One region of the Micromonospora sp. NPDC023888 genome, then DNA from elsewhere that is predicted to be linked to it. Evidence: riboswitches for the same ligand, from Rfam matches in the RefSeq annotation. Region 1 holds a riboswitch; each other region holds the start of a gene.
What was found. Region 1 has a riboswitch for cyclic di-AMP ahead of AB0F61_RS03900 (C39 family peptidase). Riboswitches for the same ligand answer to the same signal wherever they lie in the genome.

Region 1 (4,051 bases):
TCGGCGAGGTCTCCTTCGCCTTCTACCTGGTCCACGTGCTGGTGATGACGAGCGTGCTGCGCTACACCGGGGACTGGGGGACCGGCTTCGAGGGTTGGCGCGGCCCGGCCGTGGTACTCGCTTTCCTGCTGGTGACCCTGCTCCTCGCCGGGCTGCTGCATCGCTACGTCGAAACCCCGATGATGCGCCGGCTCGCGCCGCGCCGTCCGGCCCGGTCGGCGTCCGTCCCGGCACAACGCACGGCCGGGACCCGGGCCACCGCCGACGCCGCCCCCGAGACCGGCGGCGTCGGGCCCCGGACCGAGGCCGGCGGGCCCGACCAGCCCGGCAGTCGATCAACGTACGCGGACACCCGCTGACACCGTCCACCCTGGTCAGCGGGTTCGGCGCGGCGTGTGTCGACACGCCCGTGGTCGATGCGCCCGGGTCGGCGCGACGGTAGCGTGGGGACGTGCTTCCGGTCGCGCTCACCTGTCCGCTGTGGTGGGTGGCGCGCTGGGCGACCCGGGTGCTGACCAGCCTCGCCGTCGTCGCGGCCCTGGCGCTCGGCGCCGGCCCGGCCTCGGCCGCCGTGTCACCGTCGCAGCCGACCTTCGCGCCGACCCCGACCGTCGCCCCGAGCGTGGGTGCCGCGCCGAGTGCGGGTGCCGCCGAGGAGGCTCTCCCGGCCTGGTCGGTCGACGCGCCACCGGCGCTCCCCGGTGACCAGGGCGTCATCGCGACAGGCGCGCTGCCGGTCCGCGCGGCCGGACCCGACCGGCTGCCCCTCGTCGACAGCCCCCGCAGCCGGGCACCCCGAGGTCCACCCGGGCGCTGAGCCACCGGGACAAGCGTCCCGTCGCCGCGCTCCGTCGACCCACCAGCTCCGCACCCCGCCGACCCGTGGCCCGCCGTGGCCGGGTGGCCGGCGGGGCTCCCCATCGCTCTGCTTCCTCCGCGAGGTGCCGACCATGGAGACTGCCGTCTTCTACCAGTTCGTAACCGAGGTACCGCAGGCCGCTGCCATCTGGTCGGCCCTGCTCCTGCTGGCGCTCGGCATGCTCGCCGTGCTTGTCGCCCGGCCCGAACGGGACCGGCCCACCGACGACCCGTCCCCGGCCGCACCGACCGCGCGGGAGGTGGCCGCGGCCGAGATCGTCGACAGGCGCCGGTACGCCGAGGAGGTGGCCGTCGCCGCGGCCGGCGCGGCCCGGACGGCCCGGCGGCGACGCGATGCCTGGCTGGCCAGTCAGGAAGCGGCCGAACGCGCCTGGGCGCGGTACGACGAGGCGGACACCGCGGCGCGCCGCTTCGCGGGGGCCGGGGCGCTGCCCACCCCCGACACTCCTCGCACCCCCGCTGAATACGCCGCCCGGGAGCGCTACCTGCACCGCGCGGCGACGGCGGCGTACTGGCGGGGCGACCTGAGCATGGCGCAGCTCAGCGACGTGTTCGGGCACCGGCACGGCTGGGATCCCCGGCGGCACCCGGTCGAGCAGGAAGCGCTGCTCAGCCGGTCGATCCGGGACGCGAGACGGGCCGACCACCAGGCCGCCGCCACCGCGGAGCGGGCCGCCTGGCGGGCTGCGGAACTGGCCGCCGAGTCGGCGCGTGCCCTTGCCGAGGAGGCGTGGGCGGCAGCGGCCCGGCTGCGGCCGACCCCCGCGCCCGCCCGCCGACTGGTGCGCGGGGCGGCCCGTCCCGCCGTCGTGGCACGCTGGCGCCCGGCCCGGGCGGGTTGAGCCCGATCCGTTATGTGAGCCCGGTCACGGGATTCCGAATTCGGGCGCGCGGCACGTTCGGCGCTATTTTTCCCGGAATTGTGACCGCGATATCGGCGAGCTGTCCGGTTGTCGCCCATAGGCGTCACCGTAACCGCTTGTCCCATCGAGTCACATCATCGGCAAGACGCGCAGAAATTGCCGCGCCGATTCGGGTTTACGCAGGTGAACCTGGCTTGGCAGGGTGTGAACGGGCCAGTAGTGTCGTCCCGTCCGGTGCGGTAACCGATCGCAAGAGGCGACGCCGCGCCGACCCGCTCAATCGTGATGAACGAACCGGGGACCCATCAGTAAGTCCGGGGTGAATCCGCGAGCCACGGCCCGCGGTAGGGCGATCTTCCCGCCCGAATCCGTCAGCTAACCCGGTAGGCGGTGTCGGAAGGAGTTCCATCCTCGTGCAGCACCTCTCCACCCCTCGGCTGTTCCCTCGCCTCCACGGCGCAGCGGTGCCCCCGCTCATCCGTCACGTGACGGTGAGCTGACCCCCCGGGTCATCGCCTAACCGCCCGGCCACGCCGGGCGTTCCCCTGAGCGGTTCACCATCCGCGGACCATCGTCCGCGCGCTGACGGCTGCCCGGATACCGGTCCGGCCCCGGTGTGCCGCTCTCCCCCCGATCCGTGGAGGACCCCGTGAAGCACACCCTTCAGCGCCAGCTCCGCCGCATCACGAGCGAGCGCCCGTACCAGATCGTCGCCGCCTCCGCCGCGGCCCTCGTGATCGCCGCCACCACCGGCACCCTGCTCGCCACCACCGACGACGCGCCGGCCGGCCAGCGCACCGCGACCACTGTCGCCGAGATGCGCAGCGGCGTCGCCGCCTCCCGTGGCGAGGCGCGCGACGCCTCCCCGTCGGCCAGCGCCGCGGCGGCCAGCGCCGCCCCGGCCACCAGCGCCGCCTCGCCCGCCGCCAAGGCCAGCAGCAACCCGGACCTGACCCGCAGGCCGGAGCGGCCGAAGCCGCCCGCGACCAAGGTGCTCGACTACGAGTACGAGGCGCAGAACACCTACTACAACTGCGGTCCGGCGGCCACCCGCAACGCACTGAGCGCCACCGGGATCGACCGCACCCAGGAGGAGCTCGGCGCCGAGCTGGGCACCACCGAGATGGGCACCAACTCGGCCGAGGACACCACCCGGGTGCTCAACGCCGAGGTGAAGGGCTCCCCGTACCGGACCCGGATGTTCGCCGGCGCGCCCAGCCCGGCGCAGATGGACCGCCTCCAGGCCGACGTGGTCAAGGCCATCACCGACGGCCGTGGCGTGGTCGCCAACGTCGTCGGGGACGCCACCGACACCGACGGCGGCTGGCACTCCTACGGCGGCGGGCACTACATCGCCGTCGTGGGTTACAAGGACAACGGCCGCACGGTGCGCATCGCCGACTCGGCGAACCCGGCCGACCCGTCGTACTGGATCACCACCATCGACCTGGCCAACTGGATCGCCAGCCGGGGCTACTCCGCCTGACCCAGGCACGCATACCGCCACGGGCGCCGTCCCTCACGAGGGGTCGGCGCCCGCGGCGTCTCTCCCGCCGATCCCGGGGTACGCCCCCGTCGACGACTCTCGTACCTGACCGTGAACCGTGGGAGACTGCGGCCGTGGTGGATGAATCGGGTGGTCACGCCGGTCGACGGCCGGTCCTGCTGCTGTTGCACGGGATGGGGGCGACCGGCGACGTGTGGTTGCCCTGGGCGCCCCACCTGGAACAACACTGGCCCGGGCGGTGGCTGGCGCCGGACCTGGCCGGTCACGGCTGGGCGCCGCCGCTGCCGTCGTACTCCTTCGCCGGCTTCGCCCAGCGGATCGCGCAGGCCCTCGCCCCCGACGACCGGCTCGTCGTGCTCGGGCACTCGCTGGGTGGCGTGTTCGGCCTCGCGTTGGCCGCGCGCGACGCCGGGATGCCGGTGGACGCGGTGGTCGGGCTGGGCATCAAAGCGCTCTGGTCACCCGCCGAGTTGGAACGCGCCGCCGAGCTGGCCGCCCGCCCGGTGAGCTGGTTCGCCAGCCGTACCGAGGCGGCCCGTCGCTACCTGCGCGTCTCCGGCCTGGCCGGCCTGCTCCCGCCGGACCACCCGGTGGTGGACGCCGGGCTTCGTCAGGTCGACGGCCGGTGGCGTCTCGCCATGGATCCGAACGCCTTCGCCGTCGGCGAGCCCGATCTGACCGCCCTGCTGGCGCTGACCGACGTGCCGGTGTTGCTGGCGCGGGGTGAGCACGACCCGATGGTCACCGACGCGCAGCTCAAGGAGTACGGCGTACCGGTCGCCACGCTGCCCGGTCTCGGGCA
Region 2 (4,051 bases), on a different contig from region 1:
ACGCGGGGCGGCGCGGGGCGGGGCAGTGCCCGCCGGCGCGGGGCAGTGCCAGACCACACGAGGGCGGTGCCGGGCGGCGCGGGGCAGTGCCCGGCGTACAGCCGGATGCCGGCTCCGTCAGCGCGGAGCCGGCACCGGCTGTCTCTGGGCCGTGGTCAGGCAGCCGTGCACTGGACGTCACGGCTGCGGCGGGTCGGGCGGGTCTGCGGCACGGTGAGCGGCGCGGCGGCCGCCGCCGACGGGGCCTGCGGGTCGAGCCAGACCCGAACGGCCGGCCGACCCGGCGCGAGGCCCGGGACGCCAGCGATGTGCTGCTCGCGGCGGGTCAGCATCGCCACGTCGACGGTGAACTCGAACAGTTGCCAGTCGACCCGTGGCTCGGCGCGGGCGCCCTGCGCCAACCGGGCGACCCGCGCCGGATCGGTCACCGGACGGGCATGGCCCGCCACGTACGCCTCGTCGTCGCTCTCCTCCGGAGGGAACGAGTGCAGCGCGTAGCGGCCATCGCGTTCGAGGTCACGACGCTTCGGGGAGTCGATGATGAAGCAGAACAGACCCTCGTCGGTGATGACCGGGGAGACCGGATGGACCCGGGGCCCGCCGTCGGCGCGGACCGTGGCCAGGTAGCCGAAGCCCGGCCCGTACTGCTGGAGGAGAACGCGGATCCCGTCGGCGAGTCGGGGCTCGTCGGCGGCGAATTCGGACCAGGAAGCCATGTGGGCATTCTATCGAACAAATGTACGAGCAGCGAGCTCGACGCGCTGGTCACCGGCACCGAATCCGGCGGGTTTGAGTCCCGCCGCTATGGTGGTCCGATGCTGCTCTCCGACCGCGACCTGGTCTCCGAGATCAAGGCCGGCACGCTGGGCCTGGAGCCGTTCGAGCCCACCCTGGTCCAACCCTCCAGCATCGACGTGCGGCTGGACCGGCTGTTCCGGGTCTTCAACAACCACCTCTACACCCACATCGACCCGGCGATGCAGCAGGACGACCTGACGTCGGCGGTCGAGGTGCCCGACGGGGAGCCGTTCGTGCTGCACCCCGGGGAGTTCGTGCTCGCCTCGACGCTTGAGGTCATCTCACTTGGCGACCAGCTCGCCGGCCGACTGGAGGGCAAGAGCTCACTCGGGCGGCTCGGGCTGCTCACGCACTCCACCGCCGGCTTCATCGACCCCGGCTTCTCCGGTCACGTCACGCTTGAACTCTCGAACGTGGCGAACCTGCCCATCACCCTCTGGCCGGGCATGAAGATCGGGCAGCTCTGCATCTTCCGGCTCTCCTCGCCGGCCGAGCACCCGTACGGCTCGGCGGTCTACGGCTCGCGCTACCAGGGGCAGCGCGGGCCGACACCGAGCCGCGCGTGGCAGCACTGGCGCACCTGGCCCACCCGCTGAACAGGTGACGACGAGGGCCCGCCGCGACGAATCGCGACGGGCCCTTCGGTCGGCACCCTCGATCAGCCGGGACGGCCGTAGCTGTGGATCGGACCGTCGTCGACCTTCTTCATCTTGATCGGTTGACCGGCCTGCGAGGCGTGCACCACCCAGCCGCCGCCGACGTACATGCCGACGTGGTGGATGTCGCTGTAGTAGAAGACCAGGTCGCCGGGGCGCAGGTCGGCCTTGCTGACGTTCTTGGTGACGCGGCTCTGCGCGGCGGCGTTGTGCGGCAGTGACACCCCGGCCTTCGCCCAGGCGGCGAGCATCAACCCGGAGCAGTCGTACGAGTTCGGGCCCTCGGCGCCCCAGACGTAGGGCTTGCCGATCTGCGCGCAGGCGAACTTGACGGCCGTGCCGGCGGCGCCGCCGGGGTAGCTGCCGGGGCAGGGCGCCGGGCGCAACGGACCGCCGCCGCCGCTGCCGTAGACCTTGAGGCGCAGCTTCTGCAGCTTGTCGATCTCGTCGTTGATCTGCTTCTTCTTCGCCGCCAACTGGGCCTCGGTACGGGTGAGCTGGGTCACCATCTCGTCGAGCGGCGCCTTCTGCCTGGCCAACTCGTCGCGCAGGTCGGCCACCTCGCGGACGTCCTGCTGCTGGTTGTGCGCGAAGCGGTCGAGCATTTCGAGCTGGCCGACCACCTCGCTCGGTGACTGGCTACCCAGCACCGCGTTGACGGTGAGCACGTTCTCGCCCTTGTAGGCGCGCACGGCCAGGGCACTCACCTTGTCCATCGCGACGTCGACCTGACGCTCAAGCGGGGCGATCCGGGCGGCCAGCGCCTGGGCCTGCTTGCGCTTGTTGGCGAGGTCGATCCGGGTGGCGTTGTGCTGTTCGATGACCGGTTCGAGTTTGTTCCAGTCGGCGTCGATCTGGCGTTCGATCTCGGCGACGGACGGGTCGGCGTGGGCCGCCGTGGCGCTGCCGGTCAGGACGACGGCGACGCCGGCCAGTGCGGCGAGCGCGGTGGTGAAGCGGGACCAGCGTGGGCGCGGCGCGATCGACGTGGGGCCGGCTGCTGCCGACCGCTCGGACGACGGCCGCGGGGCATGGAGTGCCACCGGGGTTCCGTACTCCTTCTTCCTGACCGCCTACCGGGTTAGCTGACGGGTTCGGGCGGGAAGTCGGCGCCCTACCGCAGTGGTTGCGGATTCACCCCGGGAGACATGGGTCCCCGGTTCGTTCGGAAACGACTCGGCGGTGTCGGTCCGTTACCGCCCGGGCTGGACGGAGCTGCTATCGGGCCGACGAATGACCAGAGTAGAGACGCTTGTTACCACTCCGCAACCCGTGCGGCCGTGACACTCCGTACCGATCGGAGAGGGTCACCGACCGTACGTGAAGATTTCTTTCCCGACGAGTCGATACATGGAAAGGTATTGACGCGGACTCCCGGCCGGCGCGAAGGTGGCCTCATCTTCACCCGCGAAATCTAGGGGGTTCGATGCACCATCCAACCCTGCTCGCCGGCCGGCGTGCACTGCTCGCCGCCGCCGTGGTCGCCGCCGCGACCGCGGTCCCACCACCCGCCAACGCCGCCGCGCCCACCGCCGACCGTCAGCAGCAGTACGCCGCCGCGGCGGCCGAGTACGGCGTACCGACCGACGTGCTGCTCGGCGTGTCCTACCTGGAGTCCCGCTGGGACAGCAACGCCGGCACACCCAGCACCAGCGGCGGTTACGGCCCCATGCACCTGACCGACGCCCGACACGTGGCCGCGCTGCCCGTGGGCGGCCACCACGACACCGGCACCGAGGACCCGCGCGGCGACGACTCCCGTACCGCGCTGGCACCCGCCCCCCGGCCGGCCGAGGATCCGGCGCCACCCGCCGCCGCGTTGCAGACCGTGGATGCCGCCGCCGCCCTGACCGGCGCGGCCCCCGACGCGCTGCGCACCGACCCCACCGTCAACATCCGGGGCGGGGCGGCGCTGCTGGCCTCGTACCAGCGGGAGTTGGGCGCGCCGGTCGGTGCCGGCACCGACCCCGCCACCTGGTACGGCGCGGTGGCCCGCTACGCCGGCGCGGACAGCGCCGACGCCGCGGCGGCCTTCGCCGACGAGGTCTTCACCACCATCGGCGCCGGCGAGTCGCGGGTGACCGACGACGGCCAGCGGATCACGCTGCCGGCCCGCGCGATCCGTCCGGAGCGCTCCTGGCTGGACCGACTGGGTCTGCGCCGGCTCGCCCGCCCGGACGGGCTGGAATGCCCCCGGACCATCTCCTGCGAGTGGATCCCGGCGCCCTACGCGGCGTTCGGCGACGGGGACTACGGCAACCACGACCTGTCCGACCGGCCCGCCCGGCAGAAGATCGAGTACATCGTCATCCACGACACCGAGGGAAGCTGGGCCACCACCCTGCAACTCGTCCAGGACCCGACCTACGTGAGCTGGCACTACACGCTGCGCTCCGTGGACGGGCACGTCGCCCAGCACGTCAAGACCAAGGATGTCGCCTGGCACGCCGGCAACTGGTACGTCAACGCCAAGGCGGTCGGGCTGGAGCACGAGGGCTTCGCGGCGCAGGGCACCTGGTACACCGAGGCGATGTACCGGACCTCGGCGAAGCTGGTCCGTCATCTCGCGTTGCGGCTGGGCGTCCCGCTGGACCGCC
Region 3 (4,051 bases), on a different contig from region 1:
CCACCACCATGGGTCGGTCGCCAATGCCGCACACCAGCACAGGGGGCGACTCTGGGCGGCGTTCGGGCTGCTCGCCACCCTGATGGTGGTCGAGGCGGTGGCCGCCCTGCACACCGGCTCACTCGCCCTGCTCTCCGACGCCGGGCACATGTTCACCGACGTGCTCGGCATCGGGATGGCGCTCGCCGCGATCACCGCGACCCGGCGGGCCACCGCCGACCCGCAACGCACCTTCGGGCTCTACCGACTCGAGGTGCTCGCCGCGCTCGCCAACGCCGTCCTGCTCTCCGGCGTCGCGATCTACGTGGTGATCGAGGCGATCCGCCGCTTCGGCGACCCGCACGAGGTCATCGCCGGCCCGATGCTCGCGGTGGCCGTGCTCGGCCTGCTCGCCAACATCGCCGCCTTCGCCCTGCTCCGCGCCGGAGCCAAGGAGAGCATCAACCTCCAGGGTGCCTACCTGGAGGTGCTCGGCGACCTGCTCGGCTCGGTCGGCGTGATCGGCGCGGCACTGCTCATCGCCGTCACCGACTGGTGGTGGGCCGACCCGCTGGTCGCCGTCGCCATCGGCGTGTTCATCCTGCCGCGCACCTGGCGGCTGGCCCGGGCCGCCATCCGCATCCTGGTGCAGGCCGCCCCGGAACATCTCCAGGTGACCGCCGTGCACGACCGGCTGGCCGCCGTCCCCGGGGTGGTCGAGGTGCACGACCTGCACGTCTGGACGCTCACCTCAGGCATGGACGTGGCCTCCGCGCACCTGACCATGGCACCCGGCGCGGAGGTCGGCGCGGTGCTCACCGCGGCGCGTACCGCCCTGCACGACGACTTCCGGATCGAACACGCGACGTTGCAGATCGAGCCCGGCGCCGCCTCCGGAGCCTGCGGCTCGATCGAGTGGTGACAATTTTCTGGTGACGACCTACGCACCGTGTGTCACATCGGCTGCAACTGCCCCACCGGCACCGGTAGGCTCGGTCCCGGCCTCCACCAGGCGGCGCCCTCCAGGCGCCGGTGGCGGTCGCCGCCTAATCGCCCAACCGGGCGAACCGGGGAACCACCGTTCCTGGGGTGCATCCGCGTCAGCGGTAGGGATCTTCCGTCCCGAACCCGTCAGCTAACCCGGTCGGCGGCTGACGGAAGGACATGCGCAGTGGCACCAGCACGACCCCCCGCCGCCCGACTGGCGGCCCTGATCGTCGCGATGTTCGCCCTCGGCGTCGCGCTCCCGGCCGGCACCGCCTCGGCCGCTCCCCCGACCGGCCTGCGGGCCGCCGCCGCACCCGACTCCGACGAGGAGGGCGGCACCCCTTCGCTACGCGCCCAACTCGAGGCCGCCAGCAAGGGCTATCTGGACGCGAAACGCGCTCTGGACACCTCCGTGCAGCGGCAGCAGCAGCTCGCCACCCAACTGAAGACCATCGAGGTCGAGCTCAACCAACGCAGCGGCAAGGTCGGCGAGATCGCCGGCGTGGCGTACCGCACCGGCCGGCTCGGCGTGGTGTCGGCGCTGCTCAACAGCAGCAGCCCGGAGGGCTTCATGGACCGGGCCGCCGCCCTCGATGCGGTGGCCGCCAACGAGGACCGGGTGCTGCGCGACCTGCTCGCCACCAAGGACCAGGCCAGTCGCACCCGGGCCGCCCTGAACGGCGAGATCGTCGAACAACGCAAGCAGGTCGCGGTGATGTCCAAGCGCAAGGACCAGGCCGAACGGGCGCTGACCGTGGCCAACACCCCCAAGCCGCAGACCACCGCCGACACCGGCTCCAACCGGGGCACCTCCACCGCCAACGCCAAGCCGGCGCCCCGTAACTCCGACGGCTCCTGGCCATCCGAATCGTGCAGCGTCAACGACCCCACGCCCGCCAGCGGCTGCATCACCCCGCGCACCCTGCACGCGCTCAACCAGGCCAAGGCCGCCGGCTTCACCCGGTACGTCTCCTGTCACCGCCCCAGCGGCTCCGGCGAGCATCCCAAGGGCCGGGCCTGCGACTTCGCCGCCCAGAAGAGCGGCTTCGGCGGTAACGCCACCGGCGGCGACAAGACGTACGGCAACAACCTGGCCGCGTACTTCATCCGCAACGCCGACCAACTCGCCGTGCTGTACGTGATCTGGTACCGGCAGATCTGGCTGCCCAGCAGCGGGTGGAAGTCGTACAGCGGCGCGGGTGGCACCCCGTCCACCGACCACACCAACCACGTACACCTGTCGGTCTACTGACCCACCCGACGTTCGGGGTACGTCCCGGGACGTACCCCGGATGTCGTCGGCGGTCGGACGACCCGGACCGGGTCGGCGGGCAGCATCGCGGTATGCGTCGGATCCCACCCAGCGCCCGCAAGGGGCTCCTCACCCTGCATCTGGTCACCTCGCTCGGCTGGCTCGGCGCCGACCTCGTGCTCCTCACCCTCGGCATCGCCGTGCAGCGCGGCGCCGACCCGGCTGTCGTCTACCCGGTCACCGCGCTGGTCGGCACGGTGCTGTTCGCGCCGCTGAGCGTCCTGGTCTGGCTGATCGGGGTCGCCAGCGCGCTGCTCACCCCCTGGGGCCTGTGGCGCTATCGCTGGGTACTGGCCAAGCTCGTGCTCACCACGGTGATGGTCGGGCTGGTGCTGTTCCTGCTCACGCCGAATCTGCGGCACGCCGGTGCGGTGGGCGCCGCCCTCCCCGCCCGCGACCGCGCCGACCTGGTGATCGCACCCGCGGTGTCGACCAGCCTGATGATCATCGCGACGGTGCTGTCCACCTACAAACCGTGGGGTCGACGTCCCGCCGCCCCACCCACCCACGGGCGGGGTCAGGCCGGGGGCGGTGGGTCGCCGGCGCGGTCGAGGGCCGGGCCGAGACGGGCCGCGAGGGCGAGGTGAGCGGCCCGCGCCTGGCGGAACGCGTACCGGAACAGTGGGGTCGGCGCGGTCAGGGTGATCTCGACGTCGATCCGGACCAGGCCGTCCGGCTCGGCGCGCAGTCGAGTGTGGTTGCGCACCGTGGTGGCGGGCCACTGGCGGGCCACCGTGACGATCTCGTCGTCCTCGATGGTCAGCACGTCCGCGTGGTACGTGGTCCGGAAGCGCAGTGGGCCGGCCACCAGCCTGTCGTTGATCGTGTAGCTGGCCCGGGCGCCGGGTCGGGTCGGCACCTGACGGACCCGGACGATCAGCGGATGCAGCTCGCCCTGCCGGGTCAGGTCACTGAGCATCGCCGCCGCCTCGGCCAGCGAACACCGGGCCTGGACGGTGTAGCTGAAGGTATCGCTGCTGAGCACACGTCTCCCACCGTCGTTTGTCGCACGATCGTCCCGTACCGATGTCTGGCTGGCAACGCCGGACGGCCGCCGATGCCCGGACGAACCCCGGCCGATGAGATGCCGCACCGCCAGTTGTCGCATTAGGGTCGGTTGATGATGAATCACCCGACCGCGCGAAGGGCGACACCATGAGCGGCGACGACGGATGAGCGGCCACGTGATGGTCTTCGCGCCCACCCCGCAGCTCACGGTCACCGTGGACCAGCCGAACGAGCACCCCGAGCTGCATCTGCACCCCGGCGGGCAGGGCGTCTGGCAGGCCCGGATGGCGATGTCGCTCGGTGTCGACGTGGTGCTGTGCGCCGCCCTCGGCGGTGAGATCGGCCAGGTGCTGGAGCCACTCCTGGTCAGCGAGGGCGTGGACCTCAAGGTGGTGGTCCGGGACTCCGGCAGCGGTGGGTACGTGCACGACCGCCGGGGCGGCTCACGTCAGGAGATCGCCGACGTACCCGGGCAGCCGCTGAGCCGACACGAGCTGGACGAGCTGTACAACCTGGCCCTCGGCGAGGGCCTCCGGGCCGCGGTGAGCGTCCTCAGTGGGCCGAACGAGCCGTGGCTGGTCCCGGCCGACCTGTACCGGCGCTTCGCCGCCGACCTCGCCGCCAACGGCGGCCGGGTGGTGGTCGACCTCTCCGGCGATCACCTCGGCGCGGTGCTGGAGAGCGGCGTGTTCTTCCTCAAGGTGAGCCACGAGGAGTTGATCCGCGACGGCCGCGCCCGCAGCGACGACAGCCTGGAGCTGACCC
Region 4 (4,051 bases), on a different contig from region 1:
AGGCCGACAGCGAATCCGGCAAGTCTCGTCACGGTACGCATGTCGGCCCCTCCGCTCACGCGTCGACGAGGTCGTAGCCGGCCTCGTCGACGGCGGCTCGGACGACCTGCACGTCAAGTGGCTGCTCGCTGCTCACGGTCACCTGCCCGGTCGCGAGGTCGACCTGGACGTCACGCACGCCCGCGATCGCGCCGACCTCGGCGCTCACCGCGCTGACGCAGTGCCCGCAGGTCATGCCCTGCACCTGGAACGTCGTGTTGACCATCGGATCGTCTCCTTCGCTGTACCGGTACCCGGTGGGGGTATCGCCGTCACGAATGCACCGTACCATACCCCCGGGGGGTAGGCTATCCTGGTCGGCATGAGCGCACCCACCCCGATCCGCGGATACACCGCCAGCAAGGACCAGCTACTCGCGCGGCTCCGCCGAGTCGAGGGGCAGGTCCGCGGCATCGAGAAGATGGTCGACGACGACCGCTACTGCATCGACGTGCTCACCCAGATCTCCGCGATCCAGGCCGCGCTCGACAAGGTGGCGCTGGGGCTGCTCGACGGACACGCCCGGCACTGCATGCACGAGGGGGCGGCCGAGGGCCGGGCCGACGAGATGGCCACCGAGATGATGGCGGCGGTCGGCCGGCTGATGAAGCGCGGCTGACGACACGCCCCGGTGTCGGCGGCGCGCCGAGATGCCGGTTTCCGGTCGGACGGGGCCGGGCACTGACCGTCGGTGATCGCGTGGTCGTCGGTCCGCGATCCGCCGCGCCCGGTCGCCGACTTTCGGCGACGACGCTGAACCGCGCGGCCCGCTGGCCCGTATCCCGCACCGGATCGTTGGGAGTCTCGACTTGGGTTCCGACCACGCCCGTCCCGCTCCGTCCGCCCCGCCCCGGGTGCGACGGATCCTCGTCATGACGGTGGTGCCCCTCTTCGTCGCCACCGTGCTCGCCGCGGCGCTGCTCTGGCCGCGCGGAGGAGCACCGCGGACCGACGGCGGAGCGGACGTGCCCCGCTACGCCGGCACGGTGACCCGGGTGGTGACCGAGCCATGCCCGCCGGTGCCGTCGAGCCCCGAGGGCACACCCCGGGTCGGCGCCGGGCCGTGCGGCACCGTCGACGTCCGGGTGGACGACGGACCCGCCGCCGGCCAGCAGGTGCAGACACCGGTGCCCGACGGCCCGGGCGCGCCACGGGTCGACGTCGGCGACGAGGTCATCCTGGTCGAGCTGACCGACCCGACCGATCCCGCCCTCAGCAACTGGAACATCGCCGAGCACCAGCGCGGCACCCCGATGGTGTGGCTGGCGGTGATCTTCGCCGCCGCGATCGTCGCGTTCGGCCGCTGGCGAGGTCTGGCCGCGCTCGCCGGGTTGGCGGCCAGCTTCGCCATCCTGCTCACCTTCGTGCTGCCGGGCATCGGCGCCGGCAGATCACCGCTCCTGGTGGCGGTGGTCGGCGCCGCCCTGATCATGTTCGTGGTGCTCTACCTGACCCACGGCGTCACAGCGCAGACCTCGGTCGCGGTGCTCGGCACCCTGGGCAGCCTGGTGCTGACCGGCGTGCTCGCCACCATCGCCACGGCGGCGACCCACCTCACCGGCTTCGGCAGCGAGGACGCGACGACACTGTCGATGTTCCAGGGCGACGTGGACCTGCACGGCCTGCTGCTCGCCGGGATCATCATCGGTTCGCTCGGGGTGCTCGACGACGTGACGGTCACCCAGGCGGCCACCGTCACCGAGCTGGCGAACGCCAATGCCGGGCTGACCCGTATGCAGCTCTACCGTGCGGCGACCCGCGTCGGCCGCGCGCACATCGCCTCCACCGTCAACACCATCGTGCTGGCGTACGCGGGCGCGTCGCTGCCCCTGTTGCTCCTGCTCACCGCCGACTCGCGGCCGATCGGGCAGATCCTCACCAGCGAGTTCCTCGCGCAGGAGATCGTCCGCAGCGCGGTCGCCACGCTCGGGCTGATCGCCGCCGTGCCACTGACCACCGGGCTGGCCGCGATCGTGACCGCGGCCGGGCGCGCCGAAACCACGCCGCCCGTCGACGCCGCCCGGCCGCGCCCCCGGGCGGACCGGGCGGAGGCGCTGGCCGCCCTCAACGCGCCGCGAACGAGGCGACCCGACGAGCCGGACCAGACGCGGGCCCGGCCCCCATCCACCGCCACCGACGGGTGGCCGGAGTCGAACAGGAGCACGGATACGGCATGGTGACACTCCTCAGCGTGACCAGATCGGGTCTTCCCCCTGAGAACCGCGTCACTGGTCACACAACGCTATGGCGAAATGACACTTTTGGTCGGCATCCAGGCGTAGCTCACCCAGTCGACTCTCGGGTAACCTCGCTGCCGGTTACCGATGAAGGCGCGAAGCGGCGCCTGCGGTGCCACCGCCCAATCGCCAACCGGCGAGCCGGGGACCCAGGTGTGTGGGGTGAATCCGCGTCAGCGGTAGGGGCCACTTCCGCCCCGAACCCGTCAGCTAACCCGGTCGGCGGTCGAGGGAAGGGAACATTGTGACGGCACCCCTACGCCGCTGGTTGACACCCGTGGTGGCCGTGATCGCCGCACTGACCGTGCTCGCCGGGCCCCTCCCGGCCCACGCCGCCCCGACGACCCCCACACCGTCCGGGCACGAGGAGGACGACGAGCCCAAGCTGCTCAACGACGTCATCGAGCAGGTGAACCGCGACTACTCCGCCGCCAAGTCCAAACTGGACAAGTCCAAGAAGCGGCAACTGGAGTTGGCGATCGAGGTGGACCGGGCCAAGGCCGACCTGGACGCGCTGGCGCCCCAGGTCGGGCAGATCGCCGCCCAGTCGTACCGCACCGGTCGGATCGGCGCACTCGCGATGCTGCTCGAAAGCGACGCCCCGGACACGTTCGTCCAGCGCGCCGCGATGCTCGACGAGATCAACATGGTGAACGAGAACAAGCTCGCTGAGGTCAACACGGTGAAGGCCCGTGCCGAGCAGGCCAAGCTGGCCCTCGACACCGAGGTCCGGGAGCAGCAGAAGCAGACCGCCGTGATGGCCAAGCGCAAGAGCGAGGCCGACAAGGCGCTCGCCCTGGTTGGCGGCAAGGGCTTCACCGGCGGTCTGGTGGACGCCACCTCGCCGGTCGCCCGGATCGGGCCGGGCCGCACCGCCGACGGTGACTGGAAGGCGCAGTCCTGTAGCGAGGATGACCCCACCACGTCCGGCTGCGTCACGCCGCGCACGCTGCACGCGTACAAGGAGGTCAAGCGGGCCGGCTTCAACCGGTTCGTCGGCTGTCACCGCAACGGCGGGCCGTACGAGCACCCGAAGGGCCGCGCCTGCGACTGGTCGCTACAGAAGAGCGGCTTCTCACCGTGGCACAACGAGGACACCCGGACGTACGGCAACAACGTCGCCGCGTTCCTCATCCGCAACGCCGACCGGCTCGGCATCTACTACGTGATCTGGAACCGGCAGATCTGGTTCCCGGCGACCGGCTGGAAGTCGTACAGCGGGCCGTCGAACCACACCGACCACGTGCACATGTCGATGCTCTGACCCGCAGCATCCTCCGTCGAGGGCCGTTCCGCGTCGCGCGGAGCGGCCCTCGACGCGTCAGGCGGCCGCGACCGGGTCGGCCGAGCCGGTCGGCACGTCGAGCGCCGCGAAGCCGGCCGGCACGGCGGCCACCGGGCGCACCGCTCCGGCGGCCAGCCGGTACGACACACCCACCACCGCGCACCGCCCCTGCGCCACCTCGTCGGCAAGCACCGGCGACTCCCGGAGCAGCGTCTCAACGGTCTGCGCGATGTGGATGTCGACGATGCCGTCGATGTCGTCCACACCCTCGGTCTCGGCCCGGCGCAGACTGGGCAGCACGGCGTCGACCACCGCACCCAGGTGCCCGGGAGGCTGGGTGCCGGTCGCGGAGGACTCCCGCGCCGCCTGCACCGCCCCGCACGAGTCGTGGCCGAGCACCACCACCAGCGGGGTGCCGAGGATGGTCACCGCGTACTCCACACTGCCGAGCACCTCCGGACCGGTGGTGTGCCCGGCCGTGCGGACCACG

Region 2: another riboswitch for cyclic di-AMP. It lies ahead of AB0F61_RS15265 (NlpC/P60 family protein); the one in region 1 lies ahead of AB0F61_RS03900 (C39 family peptidase).
Region 3: another riboswitch for cyclic di-AMP. It lies ahead of AB0F61_RS15950 (hypothetical protein); the one in region 1 lies ahead of AB0F61_RS03900 (C39 family peptidase).
Region 4: another riboswitch for cyclic di-AMP. It lies ahead of AB0F61_RS24055 (hypothetical protein); the one in region 1 lies ahead of AB0F61_RS03900 (C39 family peptidase).

Annotation. Positions count from the first base shown of each region.
Region 1 covers NZ_JBEZZW010000003.1:189,429-193,479, reverse strand. Annotated here, with positions in the region: gene AB0F61_RS03915 (acyltransferase) at 1-359, shown strand, start outside; gene AB0F61_RS03910 (hypothetical protein) at 452-817, shown strand; gene AB0F61_RS03905 (hypothetical protein) at 951-1,721, shown strand; cyclic di-AMP (ydaO/yuaA leader) riboswitch at 2,006-2,147, shown strand; gene AB0F61_RS03900 (C39 family peptidase) at 2,380-3,228, shown strand; gene AB0F61_RS03895 (alpha/beta fold hydrolase) at 3,363-4,051, shown strand, end outside.
Region 2 covers NZ_JBEZZW010000014.1:75,476-79,526, forward strand. Annotated here, with positions in the region: gene AB0F61_RS15255 (pyridoxamine 5'-phosphate oxidase family protein) at 156-716, opposite strand; gene dcd (dCTP deaminase) at 816-1,394, shown strand; gene AB0F61_RS15265 (NlpC/P60 family protein) at 1,457-2,497, opposite strand; cyclic di-AMP (ydaO/yuaA leader) riboswitch at 2,511-2,646, opposite strand; gene AB0F61_RS15270 (N-acetylmuramoyl-L-alanine amidase) at 2,881-4,051, shown strand, end outside.
Region 3 covers NZ_JBEZZW010000015.1:52,499-56,549, reverse strand. Annotated here, with positions in the region: gene AB0F61_RS15955 (cation diffusion facilitator family transporter) at 1-901, shown strand, start outside; cyclic di-AMP (ydaO/yuaA leader) riboswitch at 1,013-1,145, shown strand; gene AB0F61_RS15950 (hypothetical protein) at 1,202-2,218, shown strand; gene AB0F61_RS15945 (hypothetical protein) at 2,311-2,865, shown strand; gene AB0F61_RS15940 (SRPBCC family protein) at 2,796-3,263, opposite strand; gene AB0F61_RS15935 (PfkB family carbohydrate kinase) at 3,451-4,051, shown strand, end outside.
Region 4 covers NZ_JBEZZW010000029.1:66,841-70,891, reverse strand. Annotated here, with positions in the region: gene AB0F61_RS24075 (hypothetical protein) at 1-41, opposite strand, end outside; gene AB0F61_RS24070 (copper ion binding protein) at 56-265, opposite strand; gene AB0F61_RS24065 (metal-sensitive transcriptional regulator) at 362-658, shown strand; gene AB0F61_RS24060 (YibE/F family protein) at 849-2,219, shown strand; cyclic di-AMP (ydaO/yuaA leader) riboswitch at 2,386-2,516, shown strand; gene AB0F61_RS24055 (hypothetical protein) at 2,521-3,540, shown strand; gene AB0F61_RS24050 (carbonic anhydrase) at 3,598-4,051, opposite strand, start outside.